DNA from 3 places in the Shewanella sp. W3-18-1 genome. Region 3 is predicted to be linked to each of the others. Evidence: predicted binding sites of a transcription regulator. Region 3 holds the regulator's gene; each other region holds the start of a gene.

Region 1 (4,294 bases), 560 kb from region 3:
GCCGTAGACGCGAACTCAAATGGGGGGATTATTTTGAGCTTGCGCAAATGCTCAAGCAGGCTGGTAAAGAAGTGGTGATTTCAACACTGGCATTAATTGAAGCGTCATCGGAATATACCGAGCTTAAGCGTCAAGTCGATAATGGCGAATTGATGATAGAAGCTAATGACATGGCTGCAGTCTACCTCGCCAAAGAACACAAATTACCCTTTGTCTGCGGTGCGAGTATCAACAACTATAACCGAGCTAGCCTAGATATTTTACATGGCTTTGGTATGCAACGATTTGTGATGCCTGTGGAATTATCTAAAGCTTGGCTACAACAAGTCATACAGAATAAACCCACTTTTGAGGTAGAAGTTTTTGGCCATGGCTATTTACCTCTGGCTCATTCAGCGCGCTGTTTTACTGCAAGACACAAACAACTCACTAAAGACAGTTGTGAAACAATTTGCCGCCAATATAGCAAGGGGCTGCTCGCTCAAACCCAAGAGATGCAGCCGCTATTAAGGCTTAATGGTATTCAAACCCAATCTGCAGCTTGTTTAGATTTAAGCAGTGAAATCGCAGCAATGAATACAATGGGAGTGGATGTATTTAGAGTCTCACCTAGCGGTACAGAATCGATCGTGCGAGCCGAAAGTTTAATCGAAGCCCTTAACACGTCTGAAATGGCACTCAATGCTCCTATAAAGGGTGAACAATGTGATGGTTATTGGTTTGGTGAAGCTGGCCTGACTATTCATCACGCAACCTAGTAACTGACGCCAACTAAGTCAGCCTCAATGATCAACCTTTGGGTTATAGGTTAGTTGACTTAAAAGCAGTACCGTCATCCAACACAATAAACTACCAAGCCCTATCCATTCTAGTAGCGCTGGCCACCATGGTGTGGGTCTTGGAAGTTGTTGCACCATTTCTTGATAGAAAGGCCTATCGCCTTCTGTTAAGCCCAATTCCAATTGCGGCGCGTACAAAAACATCATCATGCTACAGAGCACTATCAAGGCTAATAACCAAGTCCAACGTCCGAATGCAGAACGGCCAACACTGGCCAAGATTAAATAGAATATTGCACTTAGGCTGCCAAAATAAAAAAACCATTTCAGCCCTAAAATATGTAAATGGTATACATTAACGGGGAATAAACCGACCCAAGCTAACGCAAAGAAGGTTAGGGCTAAACAGATAAAAAAAGGATATCCCCAACATGAAGTGACATTCTGTAATGAAGACAAACAATAAAAAACGATACTTAAACTGCCGAAGAATAATCCACCATTTAGGATAACTGCGAAGGGAGAATGTCCATATGTCCCTAATTCACTTAAAGTATGATTGAGAAAGTTGAAATACTGCTCATTTGAAGAATGAAAACCCAATACCGACACAATAATCCCGAGCAATAACCCAAAGATACCAAGAAAACCAAATTTAGTGGCAAGTGCAGAACTCTTTTTCATTTGACGCTTCTTATCGTAACAGTCATAAGTAAATTAGCGAATGGGAATAACATTAACTTACATGGAAATAGAAAGATTTAAAGCGGCACACATCCGCTTTATGATAATTTTTTACTTTCTCCATAATTTTTGATTTTTTAGTCATCCTTAAGCAGAACAATAGCTTCCCAGAAAAACCAATAAAACGATTGAGCATGCCACTACACTGCGCATAAAAATGTAATCTCGCTCAACAGTAACGTCATATCAAGGTTAAAACGGGCCACGCCTGCGGCTGGTCATGCTATTTTGCTATTCCCCTCCAGCAAGTTGGCAATAACGACTAAAAAATCGCCATGGGCTGCATTTCATGTCCTGAACATGATATTTTTTACTCGATCCTGAACAGATCACATAATCGGTGACACGATAATACGCTTATAAAAAGTGCATGAACAATAACGAGCTAACCAATTGATTAATTTAATATAGCATAGTGATAGCTTGATAAAAATGACTATAGACTAAAGTGGAGTACGTAAAAAATAACTATGCTGTTTTGCTGCTTATATCAAACTAACCAGCGAATCGTTTTACATAGGAAGGCGAAGCGAGTAATCTTCCCCCTTCTCGTTTTTGAGTTGAATGAAAATGCACCTTAACTGGCATTAAAAACAGTTTGGACTGCGGCTTATTCAAATTTATTTTGTGCGACTCGTACTTTAAGGTGTACACCATTGGCTACTGAACATAAAAACCGCAATATGAAGACGATACTCACCTTTATCGTCCCTTCGCTGATAGGTCTGCTGCTGTTTATGACCCCACTCAGCTACAACGATGCGATCACTATCCCTATCGCTATTATATCTAAAGCATTACAAAGTGCATTGAGTGAAGTACTCACTTTAATAGTGACTATTATTGTCGTGGCAATGGCTTTGGCCTCATTGCTCACAAAAATAGTTCAACCTAAGTTTGTCCTTAATAACCATTTTCTCAATGGACTACTCAATATTAGCCCTTTATGGCTAACCACTCGTATTGTGGGTGCCGTGTTTATCGTACTCACTTACGGTGTTATTGGCCCTGAAGTGATTAACTCATCAAGCACTGGTGCGCTGGTTTTAAATGACCTGCTGCCAGTGTTATTTTGCGTATTTATATTTGCAGGAATGTTGTTACCGCTACTACTCAACTTTGGTCTGCTCGAACTTTTTGGCACGCTATTAACTAAGATTATGCGCCCCGTATTCAATCTACCGGGTCGCAGTGCTATCGACTGTATGGCTTCGTGGTTAGGTGATGGCAGCGTGGGGATTCTACTCACCAGCAAGCAATACGAAGCACGCTTTTATACCCAGAGAGAAGCCGCGGTTATTGGCACCACTTTCTCCGCAGTATCAATCACCTTCAGCTTAGTGGTGATCTCACAAGTGAAGTTAGAGCATATGTTTGTGCCCTTTTACTTAACCGTGTGCTTAGCGGGTTTTGCCGCCGCAGTGATTGTGCCAAAGTTACCGCCTCTTTCGTGGAAAAAAGATCATTACATCGACGATACCCCCCGTAAACCCGATGATGAAATTATTCCAACGGGGCACAGTGCTTTTTCTTGGGGCTTTGATAAAGCTTTAGAAAAAGCCGCCAGTGCAGGAGGAATTAAAACCGTCTTACATGAGGGTATTAAAAACGTTGTTGATATGGTGTTTGGCATTATCCCCGTGGTAATGGCAATCGGTACTCTGGCACTGATTATCGCCGAACATACGCCCATCTTTAACTATTTAGGTATGCCATTTATTCCATTACTTGAATTACTGCATATTCCTGAAGCGACTGAAGCCTCTAAAACTATCGTTGTTGGCTTTGCCGATATGTTTATTCCGTCGATCCTCGCAAGCTCAATTGAGTCGGATATGACTCGCTTTGTGATTGCGGCGTTATCTGTGACTCAGTTGATTTATATGAGTGAAGTGGGCGCACTGCTGATCGGCAGTAAAATTCCGGTAAACTTTATTGAGTTATTCGTGGTGTTTATCCTGCGTACCTTAGTGACGCTGCCAGTGATTGCGGGTGTTGCTCACTTGCTGTTCTAAGCGCAACATCACCTTTGAAATATCAAGGGGAGTCAGGTTAACTGACTCCCCTTTTTTTGTACTCACTCATACACGAATTGACAGTTTTGATTATATTGTGTGACTAAAGCGTACAAACGCCACTCGTAACCACACAACTCAGTTTTGGACAGAAGTACTTTAAGAATTTCTGGATAGCACTGCTGAGGATCAAACTTGGTCATTTAATTCTTTAAGTGCTGGCTTATGATGAGCCATGGCATTCGCTCACCGACACGCAGCGAGTCCATCCGTGGATGCTCGACCGCCCCGTCCATGGGGCGGACGGTCGTCTCGCCAATCATCATGGCTCACCTGTTTAACATCAGTGTAGCCTGTTTGTTTTAAAGTAGATATGCAACTTGTCTTGGGACAAAAGCTCGTTAGTGGTTTTACTAAATTAGCATTTAACGGATTATCTTGTGTATTACAAAACCTCTAGTCAAGTGGCTAAATTTACTCATCAACTACAATTGGGATTAGGAAGAAACCTTGTTTGTTGGATTAGCCAGTCCTCCTTTTGGATCATATCAATCAAAAAGAAGCCGGACTCATTGAGTTCGGCTTATTTACATCTAGGCTCTGTGGATTATCAAAGAAATGATTCGAGAAGATAATAAATATTATGAATAATTCTATTACTTGTTGATTTTACGCACGTTGTTAGACGACAAACCAATTCTTTACACCTAAATGCAATTGAACTCTATTATACTAGGCTCTTATTTGGCGTGTTAA
Region 2 (4,294 bases), 410 kb from region 3:
GTCTTCCATTCTATTAAGCGCCTCCAAGCCATGAGTTTTCCACTCATATCCCCCTTTAAGAAGCTTATTTTTTGCAATTGATACAGTTAAAACAGGTTGCTCACCTGAAATATAATCGATAGCTAATTTATTAGACGGTATTCCGTAATGCTGCGCATAGTTCCTTAATTCATAACAAAACCTGTAACTAACACTTGCCTTGTGCAGTTGCTTTCTTAGGCATTCGAATTCTTGGTACTCTTCCGAATTTTCTCCGAATTGATCTTTAACTAATTGCCTAGCTTTTAATAAAAATAAACTTTGTGAGGTAAGTATATTGAGTAGGCATCGATTTAACTCCACCATCAATTCAATGGCTTGGTCATATGGGTCGAGGGTAATTAATGGCTTGCTTGATTGTAAGTCCAACTCTCGTTGAGCACGATCTACAATATTATCAAGTTCTTCATAATTTGAGCTCACTACCTTATGTATTAGATACAGAGGATATAAGAAATCAGTTAATATATGACTATTGTCGTCATAGACTCTCGAAACGTCCTTACTAATTGCAGCTTTTGCAACATGAAAATCTACATTACCGTCGTCTTTAGAAGTAACAAAGGCTAGTTTTCTACTCATTTTATTCCTTTAATAATATAGGCTTACCATTCAATCTACCAAAAAAGTGAGGTCAGTGTTCTTTTCGACGCTTAACTAACAGTCAGAAAGTCTCATGTCTCCATAAATTTGTGAGAGCCTTAGGGCCAGTTCTTGTACTTGGTAAGACAAAAGAGGGCGTAAGAGATTATGGTTTTAAAATAAATTTTCGTACTTTGTCTAATCCAAAACAGATTAACTAGATTCAATACTCTAACGCAATTATGTCCAAAAGCGTGCTTCGTATTTCTTTAAAACTTACAGACCACGCTAATGCTAAACAGGTGAGCCATGGTGATTAGCGAGACGACCGTCCGCCCCATGGATGGAGCGGTCGAGCATCCAAGGAAGGACTTGCTGCGTGTCGTTGAGCAAATATCATGGTTCGCCCTTAAATATGGTCTGCATTCAATAACCAAGCAATGATATTCGTCTTCCAATATTTAACGCTCTTTTGTCCCAAAGTGAGTTATCTCGGATGATGTAGCGTTCATTTTGGTTTGTCATACATCTAATCTGTAGCAAAGCTAAAAATTTAGATGAGCACTGTTCCTATTTGATCTAACTTTTTTCTCTCGACTCACTTCTGTTAAGAACAAAAAATAAGTTAAAAGTTAGATGACTTTGATGAAAATTAGATAATTGGCCCACAAGCCCCGCCAGCATTGGCTTTACTAACTTTCAAATCTAACTTTTAGTTACATGTATTTTTTTTTGCGTTTTTTTTAGTGGTTCGTCATCAAGTTGAGATTATTTCCTCGCAAACTTAAGCTGCTGAATCATCTCCTGTGAAGTTAAAAAATTGTGAATACTCGCGGAAAATATAAAATAGTGCGGTTATAAGCACTTTAATTCATTAAAACTGTATTTTAGTGAGAATAAATTCTTTATATGTGAATTAAAATGCAATACCATACGCGAAAATTAGCGATTCACTCTTGGCGCGTCATCGTGATGCTGCCAGCACAAAATGAGGTGTAAATAACGCGTGCGTACCACTGAACTGGTTGATGGATTTCGTCATTCTGCCCCCTATGTTAATGCTCACAGAGGTAAAACTTTTGTGGTCATGCTGGGTGGTGAAGCTTTGGCTCAAAATCAATTCCGCGCCATCTTAAATGATGTCGCCCTGCTGCACAGTTTAGGGATTAAAGTGGTGTTGGTATATGGCGCTCGGCCGCAGATTGATGCTGCATTGGCCGCCAACGGTATTGCGCCTGCCTACCACGAAGGTGTGCGTATCACCGATGAAGATTCGCTCAAAGTGATCAAGCAAGTGGCGGGTGCACTGCAATTTGATATCACGGCGCGTTTATCCATGAGTTTAAGTAATACGCCGATGCAAGGTGCGCAAATTAACTTAGTGAGCGGCAACTTTGTGATTGCTCAACCACTGGGTGTGGATAATGGTGTGGATTTTTGCTTGAGTGGCAAAGTGCGTCGTATCGATGTGCAAGGCTTAAAACGTCAGTTAGATAATCACTGCATCGTATTGATGGGGCCGATTGCGGCTTCGGTTACTGGTGAAAGTTTTAATCTCACCGCTGAGGAAATCGCGACTCAAGTGGCGATTAAGCTTAAAGCCGACAAGATGATAGGTTTTAGCTCACAGAACGGTATTCTCGATCGTAACGGCGATGTGATTGCCGAGCTGATGCCAAATGATGCGCAAAACATTATGAACAAGCTGGCCGAACAAGGTTCTGCCTGTGTGGGCACTATGGCCTTCTTGAAGGCGAGTATTGATGCCTGTCGTAATGGCGTGCCGCGTTGTCATTTAGTGAGTTATCTTGAAGATGGCGCCTTACTGCAAGAATTGTTTTCCCGTGAAGGCATAGGCACGCAAATAGTGACCGAGAGTGCCGAGCGTTTACGCCGTGCTTCTATCGCCGATATTGGTGGCGTATTGAACCTTATTCGCCCATTGGAAGAGCAAGGTATTCTGGTGCGTCGCAGCCGTGAGCAGCTCGAGATTGAAATCGAACAGTTTATGCTGATTGAACGTGATGGCTTAGTGATTGGCTGTGCCGCGCTTTACCCTTTTGAAGAGGATAATGCCGGGGAGTTTGCTTGTCTTGTGGTACATCCTGATTATCGTGATGCCGACAGAGGTAGCCTACTGCTGAAGAATATTATTGGCCAGGCTCGTAGCCGTGGTTATTCCCGTTTGTTTGCATTGACGACTCGCAGCATTCACTGGTTTTTAGAACATGGCTTTGTGATTGAAGATGTTGATGCATTGCCGCAGAAGAAAAAGCAGTTGTATAACTATCAACGCCGCTCAAAAATTCTCGCACTCGATCTCTAAGTTATTCAACATTCAACGAATGCCAGCCTAGTACTCATATTAGCGCTGGCATTTTTATTGACATAATATGTCTTTGTTGGCAGATTAAGGCTTCACTGCACGGGAGATGCTGCCAATGAGCCCTCAATTTTTTGAACTCGCCCCTTTAACCCAAACCTCTATCTTCAGCTTTATCGTCTTATTGCTCGGGATCGTAGGTATCTTGCTGATGTTGTGGCTAAAAAACATGCCTAAAATAGCAAAATCCGCGAGTTTAGGCATATTGCTGGTGATGATGGGCGGATTTTCTTGGGTCTTTTATCAATCCAATAGCGCCGAATTAGTGTTAACCGATACAGAGCTCACATTGGATGTTCCCTTCTATAAAGTGCAGTTATCCCGCGCGGATTTATTACCTGCCGAGGCGCGCATAGTCGATTTGCAGCAAGAGGCAGATTTAACACCGAGCTTTAAAACGAATGGTATAGGTATGCCTGGATTTCAATTAGGTTGGTTTAACTTACAGGGGAAGACTAAAGCATTTTTGGCGATAACAGATAAATCGCAGTTAGTGTTAGTGCCAACGACTAAAGGCTACAGTTTATTACTGACAGTACCACAAGGGAGTGAGTTTTTAGCACAGTTACAGAAGTAATCATCAGTCATCACTTCTGCCACTGTGTTTATTGGCGTGATAATGTTTACGCTGGTTTGCGTTTATAGGCCATATCTAAGGTGAAGACTAACAGCGCGCTCCAGATAAAACCGAAGGTCACGCCTTTTTCGGCATCGAAGGGCTCATTGAACAGACTCACCGCGAGGATAAACATAATACTCGGGCCAATATATTGGAAAAAGCCGAGCATAGACAATGGAATACGTACCGCTGCCCCTGCAAAACAGAGCAAAGGAATCGTGGTGACTATCCCAGCAGCCATTAACATCAGATTCAATTGCCAATCGTTAGTCAGCATGCTCGCCGTGGCCGTGTCTAAGGTTGCGACGAGATAAACCAGTGCAACCGGTAATAGCACTGCGGTTTCGACTAATAAGCCTGCTTTGGCATCTACATTGACCTTTTTTCGCAGCAGTGCATAAAAGCCAAAAGTGCCAGCGAGTGCCAGTGAGACGATGGGAATTGAGCCAAAAGAGATTAACTGGATCAATACGCCAGCACTGGCGAGTGCGACCGCGAACCATTGTAATTTACGCAGCCTCTCACCTAGAAATAGCATACCGAGCAAGACGTTAAGTAGAGGGTTGATGAAGTAGCCTAGGCTGGCATCGAGCATGTGGTCGTTATTTACCGCCCAGATAAATAGTAGCCAGTTTCCCGCGATCAGGATGGAGGTAATGACGAGGACGATA
Region 3 (4,294 bases):
AAAACTTCCTGAAGTTGGCCACTGGCAAGGTACTGATTGGCCAAGTCACAGGGGAGACGTACAATGCCGTGCCCCCTCAGTGCTGCGCTAACCAATACCCCCATATCGTTGGCTTTGAGGTTACCAGTGACTTTGATGACTTCACTTTGTTTTTCTTTTAGAAAATGCCAACTGTGCTGCGCCGTGTGGACAAGGCAATTATGTGCTAGTAAATCAATTGGTTCGTTTAAGGGGCTTGTATTAGCAAGATAAGTTGGTGCAGCGCAAACCACTGCATCTATCATCATTAAACGCCGCGCAATCAAATTCTCATCGGGCTGTTCGGTGTATCGCAGTGCCACATCAACCCGTTCATCGACCAATTGGGCAAAACTGTCTGACATGGCCAGTTGGATATTGACCTTAGGGTGTAGTTTGATAAAGCGATCGACAACATCAAACAGACTGTGCTGCCCCAGCCCTATGGGGGTTGCGATTCTGATGCTTCCAACAAGTTCAGTATTATGACTATGTGCACGGCTCTCCATTGCGGCAACTTCACTGAGCAAGCGCTGGCAATACTGCAAGGTCTCTTCCCCCTGTAGCGTTAGGCTTACGCTACGGGTCGTTCGGTGTAATAAGCGTAAATTGAGCCATTGCTCAATTTCTTGAATATGACGCGAAACCTGTAGTCGACTTAGGTCGAGGTGTTGGGCGGCCTTAGTAAAGCTTCCACAGTTTGCCACCTCGACAAAACTGCGTATTGCGGCAATCTTATCCATATTAGTATCCCAATCTGAAACAATCTTGCTCATTTATCGATATTTATCACGTGAAATATCCCAAGTAAACTGAATCCAATGTAAACCATCTGAATAAGGTAACAAAATGAAAATCGCAATTTTAGGTGCAACAGGTTGGATTGGTGGTGCAATTTTAAAAGAAGCACTAAGCCGAGGGCATGAAGTCACCGCACTGGTTCGTGATCCAAGTAAATTACCAACAACGAATGCGGCAGTGCGTACCGTGGATTTAAATCAGCCACTTGTTGCTGATAGCTTTACCAATCAGGATGTCGTGATCGCCGCGATCGGTGGCCGTGCCGCACAAAACCACGAAATAGTGGCGGGAACAGCCACTCATTTATTAGCAATATTGCCTAAGGCCAAAGTGCCGCGTTTATTATGGGTGGGTGGTGCAGGGAGTTTAGAAGTCGCACCGGGTGTAACTTTAGTATCAACCCCTGATTTTCCCGAAGCTTACAAGAGCGAAGCATTAGCGGCGGTTGAAGCATTAAAGGTGTTTAGAGAAGCCAATACAACGGTCAATTGGACATTTGTTAGCCCTGCCGCTGAGATTTACCCAGGAGAGAGTGAGGGCCCCTATCGTGTTGGTGGCGACAGTTTTTTTACCGATGCCAATGGTCAAAGCCGTATTTCGGTCACTGATTACGCCAAAGCCATGCTAGATGAGGCTGAAAAGGGCACTCACCCAAACCAACGCATCAGTGTGGCTTATTGATATGACGATGGTGAGTTAGATACTGTGCTGGAATGTGTAACGTAATAGGGACAGTAGACATATAACTGCACCGTTATGTACTTAAAAATGCACAGGTAAAATAAAACAGGTCAGCGAACTGACCTGTTTTTTTATTCTGCATAATTGAATAAAGATTTGATCGTTTCTAAGGTATCGGCGATATCTTGGATACTCGATGGACAAATAAAGATAGTGTCATCACCAGCAATCGTCCCCAAAATCCCTTCAGGTTTACCGATTGAGTCCAATAAACGAGCAATTAACTGTGCAGCACCCGGACTGGTACGTACAACTATCATAGCTTGGTTGTGGTCAACATCGAGTACCAAATTCTTTAAGGGGCTTCCCGCAGTGGGGACACCTAACTCGGCTGGTAAGCAATACACCATTTCTTGCTTAGCGTTACGAGTCCGCACAGCACCGAACTTGCTGAGCATCCGCGATACTTTTGATTGGTTGATGTTGCCAAAGCCTTCTGCTTGCAAGGCGGCGACGATTTCACTTTGAGAGCCAAAGCGCTCTTCTTTTAAAATCGACTTAAAAATTCTAACAAGGTCATCCTGATTCTTGGTCGTTTGCATAATGTTATTATTCGTTATTCAAAAAAACAGGCCCATTTTGAATATTTTTAGAAAAATTGTCAACAAATAACCAGATTGGTTGAATAAAAATTCACTTGTTAAGTGGGGTTATGCTTATGTTTCGCACTTTAATGCATAGAATAGAGTGATTGTTCTACTTTATTCCGTAATTCTTTTCTCCCACGACTAAGGGATAATTGAAATTGTTGTGACATTCCAGTAATGTGACGCCAACGGAAACTAGATCCATGTCACACATATCCGAGAAATAACGGAGATAACTATGAAAGTTGCTGTACTTGGTGCTGCTGGTGGTATCGGCCAGGCTCTTGCCCTACTGTTAAAAACTCAATTGCCTGCGGGTTCTAAACTGTCTCTATACGATATCGCACCGGTGACTCCGGGTGTTGCGGTTGACTTGAGCCATATTCCAACTGCGGTTGAGATCAAAGGTTTTGCTGGTGAAGATCCAACGCCTGCCCTCGTGGGCGCTGACGTTGTACTCATTTCTGCAGGTGTTGCACGTAAGCCTGGTATGGATCGTTCAGATCTGTTCAATATCAACGCGGGCATTGTTCGCAATCTGATTGAAAAAGTGGCTGCGACTTGTCCAAAAGCACTTGTTGGTATCATTACTAACCCTGTGAATACGACAGTTGCTATCGCTGCTGAAGTGATGAAAAAAGCAGGTGTTTACGATAAGAACCGTCTATTCGGTGTGACCACTCTGGACGTTATCCGTTCTGAAACTTTCATCGCTGAATTAAAAGGCTTAAACGTTGCTGACGTTAAAATCAACGTGATCGGCGGCCACAGCGGTGTGACCATTCTGCCATTACTGTCTCAAGTTGAAGGCGTGACTTTCTCCGATGAAGAAGTCGCTTCTTTAACTAAACGCATTCAAAACGCGGGTACTGAAGTGGTTGAAGCTAAAGCAGGTGGCGGAAGCGCGACTCTGTCTATGGGCCAAGCGGCTTGCCGTTTCGGTATGTCTCTGGTTCGTGGTCTGCAAGGCGAAGCGAATGTCGTTGAATGTGCCTACGTTGATGGCGGCAGCGAACACGCTGAATTCTTCGCACAACCTGTGCTATTAGGCAAAAACGGTATCGAAAAAGTACTGCCTTACGGTGAAGTGAGTGCATTTGAAGCTAACGCCCGTGATTCTATGTTAGATACGCTGAAAGGCGATATCAAACTAGGCGTTGATTTCGTTAAATAATCTTTTTAGATTGTGACGAATGAATAACGGAGCCATTGCGCTCCGTTTTTTTATGCCTACATTTTACACTTTCTCAAGCTAATTCAGTCGATCAGCGGCGCTTAGTGGGAATTTGGCAGTTATCATCGCAGCGGGCTTTGCCCGTCAGTAAATAGGAGATGCGGTATCTGTGCTTTGCGAATCTGAGGTAGCACCAATCAGCAATGGGTTTGATCACAGGCAAACGTAATAGCTGGATCCAAGCGCGCGTGCCTGTGAGCGCCCACGCTTTACAAGTGACATCTAACCCGAGTAACACTTCGCCCGTTGCGGTTTCGCCATGGAGTATGGTATTAGCAAAGTCTTTATCGATATGGCTGAAACGCTCGCTAAAGTCGGGTGCATTTAAATCCTCTAGCGTAATTAAGTTCTTGGGATCGCGTGCTTTCAGTTGACGCATTTCGGCGCTACATAATGGACAATTACCATCGTAAAAAATCCGCAGTTCCATTGGGTTTACCTCTGATGACGTGATCACAATACTTGGTCTAAGTTCTCGGCTTGAGAACTTAAGGCTCAGTTTTCTTTTACCCTATACGCAGCATAAAGGGTTTTAGATCGAAGCGATTGTAGAACAGATCAGCATCTCATTTGGCTTTTTGTTAGGTTAAATTCAAATGAGTGCAGTAACATCTTGGTTATTCATCAGTTTAACTTGATTGCTGATTTTTAAGTGAACAAGGTAAAGCCTGACAAATAACGACTCAAAAGGATAGGTATGACATCTCCCATCATCATCACAGGCGTGGGTAAACGCATAGGTTACGCCTTAGCCAAACATCTTCTTGCCCAAGGTCATAGTGTGATTGGCACCTATCGTAGCCATTATCCGAGTATTGATAAGCTGCGGGTTTTGGGCGCGACTATAATCCAATGTGACTTTTACGACAATGTTCAGGTACAAGGCTTAATTGATCAATTGAGCCAGTATCCA

The links. Region 3 encodes ArgR, which controls arginine synthesis, uptake and breakdown. Its sites were predicted from a motif close to ANTGAATANNTATTCANT; they were not measured.
Region 1: SPUTW3181_RS06210 (YjiH family protein) is a predicted target of ArgR. The motif match lies at 2,083-2,100, and genes of this name have one in related genera.
Region 2: argA (amino-acid N-acetyltransferase) is a predicted target of ArgR. The motif match lies at 1,532-1,549, and genes of this name have one in related genera.

Annotation. Positions count from the first base shown of each region.
Region 1 is NC_008750.1:1,360,304-1,364,597, reverse strand. Features, by position in the region: gene SPUTW3181_RS06220 (U32 family peptidase) at 1-758, shown strand, start outside; gene SPUTW3181_RS06215 (hypothetical protein) at 783-1,463, opposite strand; gene SPUTW3181_RS06210 (YjiH family protein) at 2,180-3,538, shown strand.
Region 2 is NC_008750.1:393,199-397,492, forward strand. Features, by position in the region: gene SPUTW3181_RS01895 (hypothetical protein) at 1-621, opposite strand, end outside; gene argA (amino-acid N-acetyltransferase) at 1,628-2,947, shown strand; gene SPUTW3181_RS01905 (PH domain-containing protein) at 3,063-3,581, shown strand; gene rarD (EamA family transporter RarD) at 3,628-4,294, opposite strand, start outside.
Region 3 is NC_008750.1:799,114-803,407, forward strand. Features, by position in the region: gene SPUTW3181_RS03730 (LysR family transcriptional regulator) at 1-761, opposite strand, end outside; gene SPUTW3181_RS03735 (NAD(P)-dependent oxidoreductase) at 868-1,500, shown strand; gene argR (transcriptional regulator ArgR) at 1,632-2,102, opposite strand; gene mdh (malate dehydrogenase) at 2,386-3,321, shown strand; gene SPUTW3181_RS03750 (thiol-disulfide oxidoreductase DCC family protein) at 3,413-3,811, opposite strand; gene folM (dihydromonapterin reductase) at 4,079-4,294, shown strand, end outside.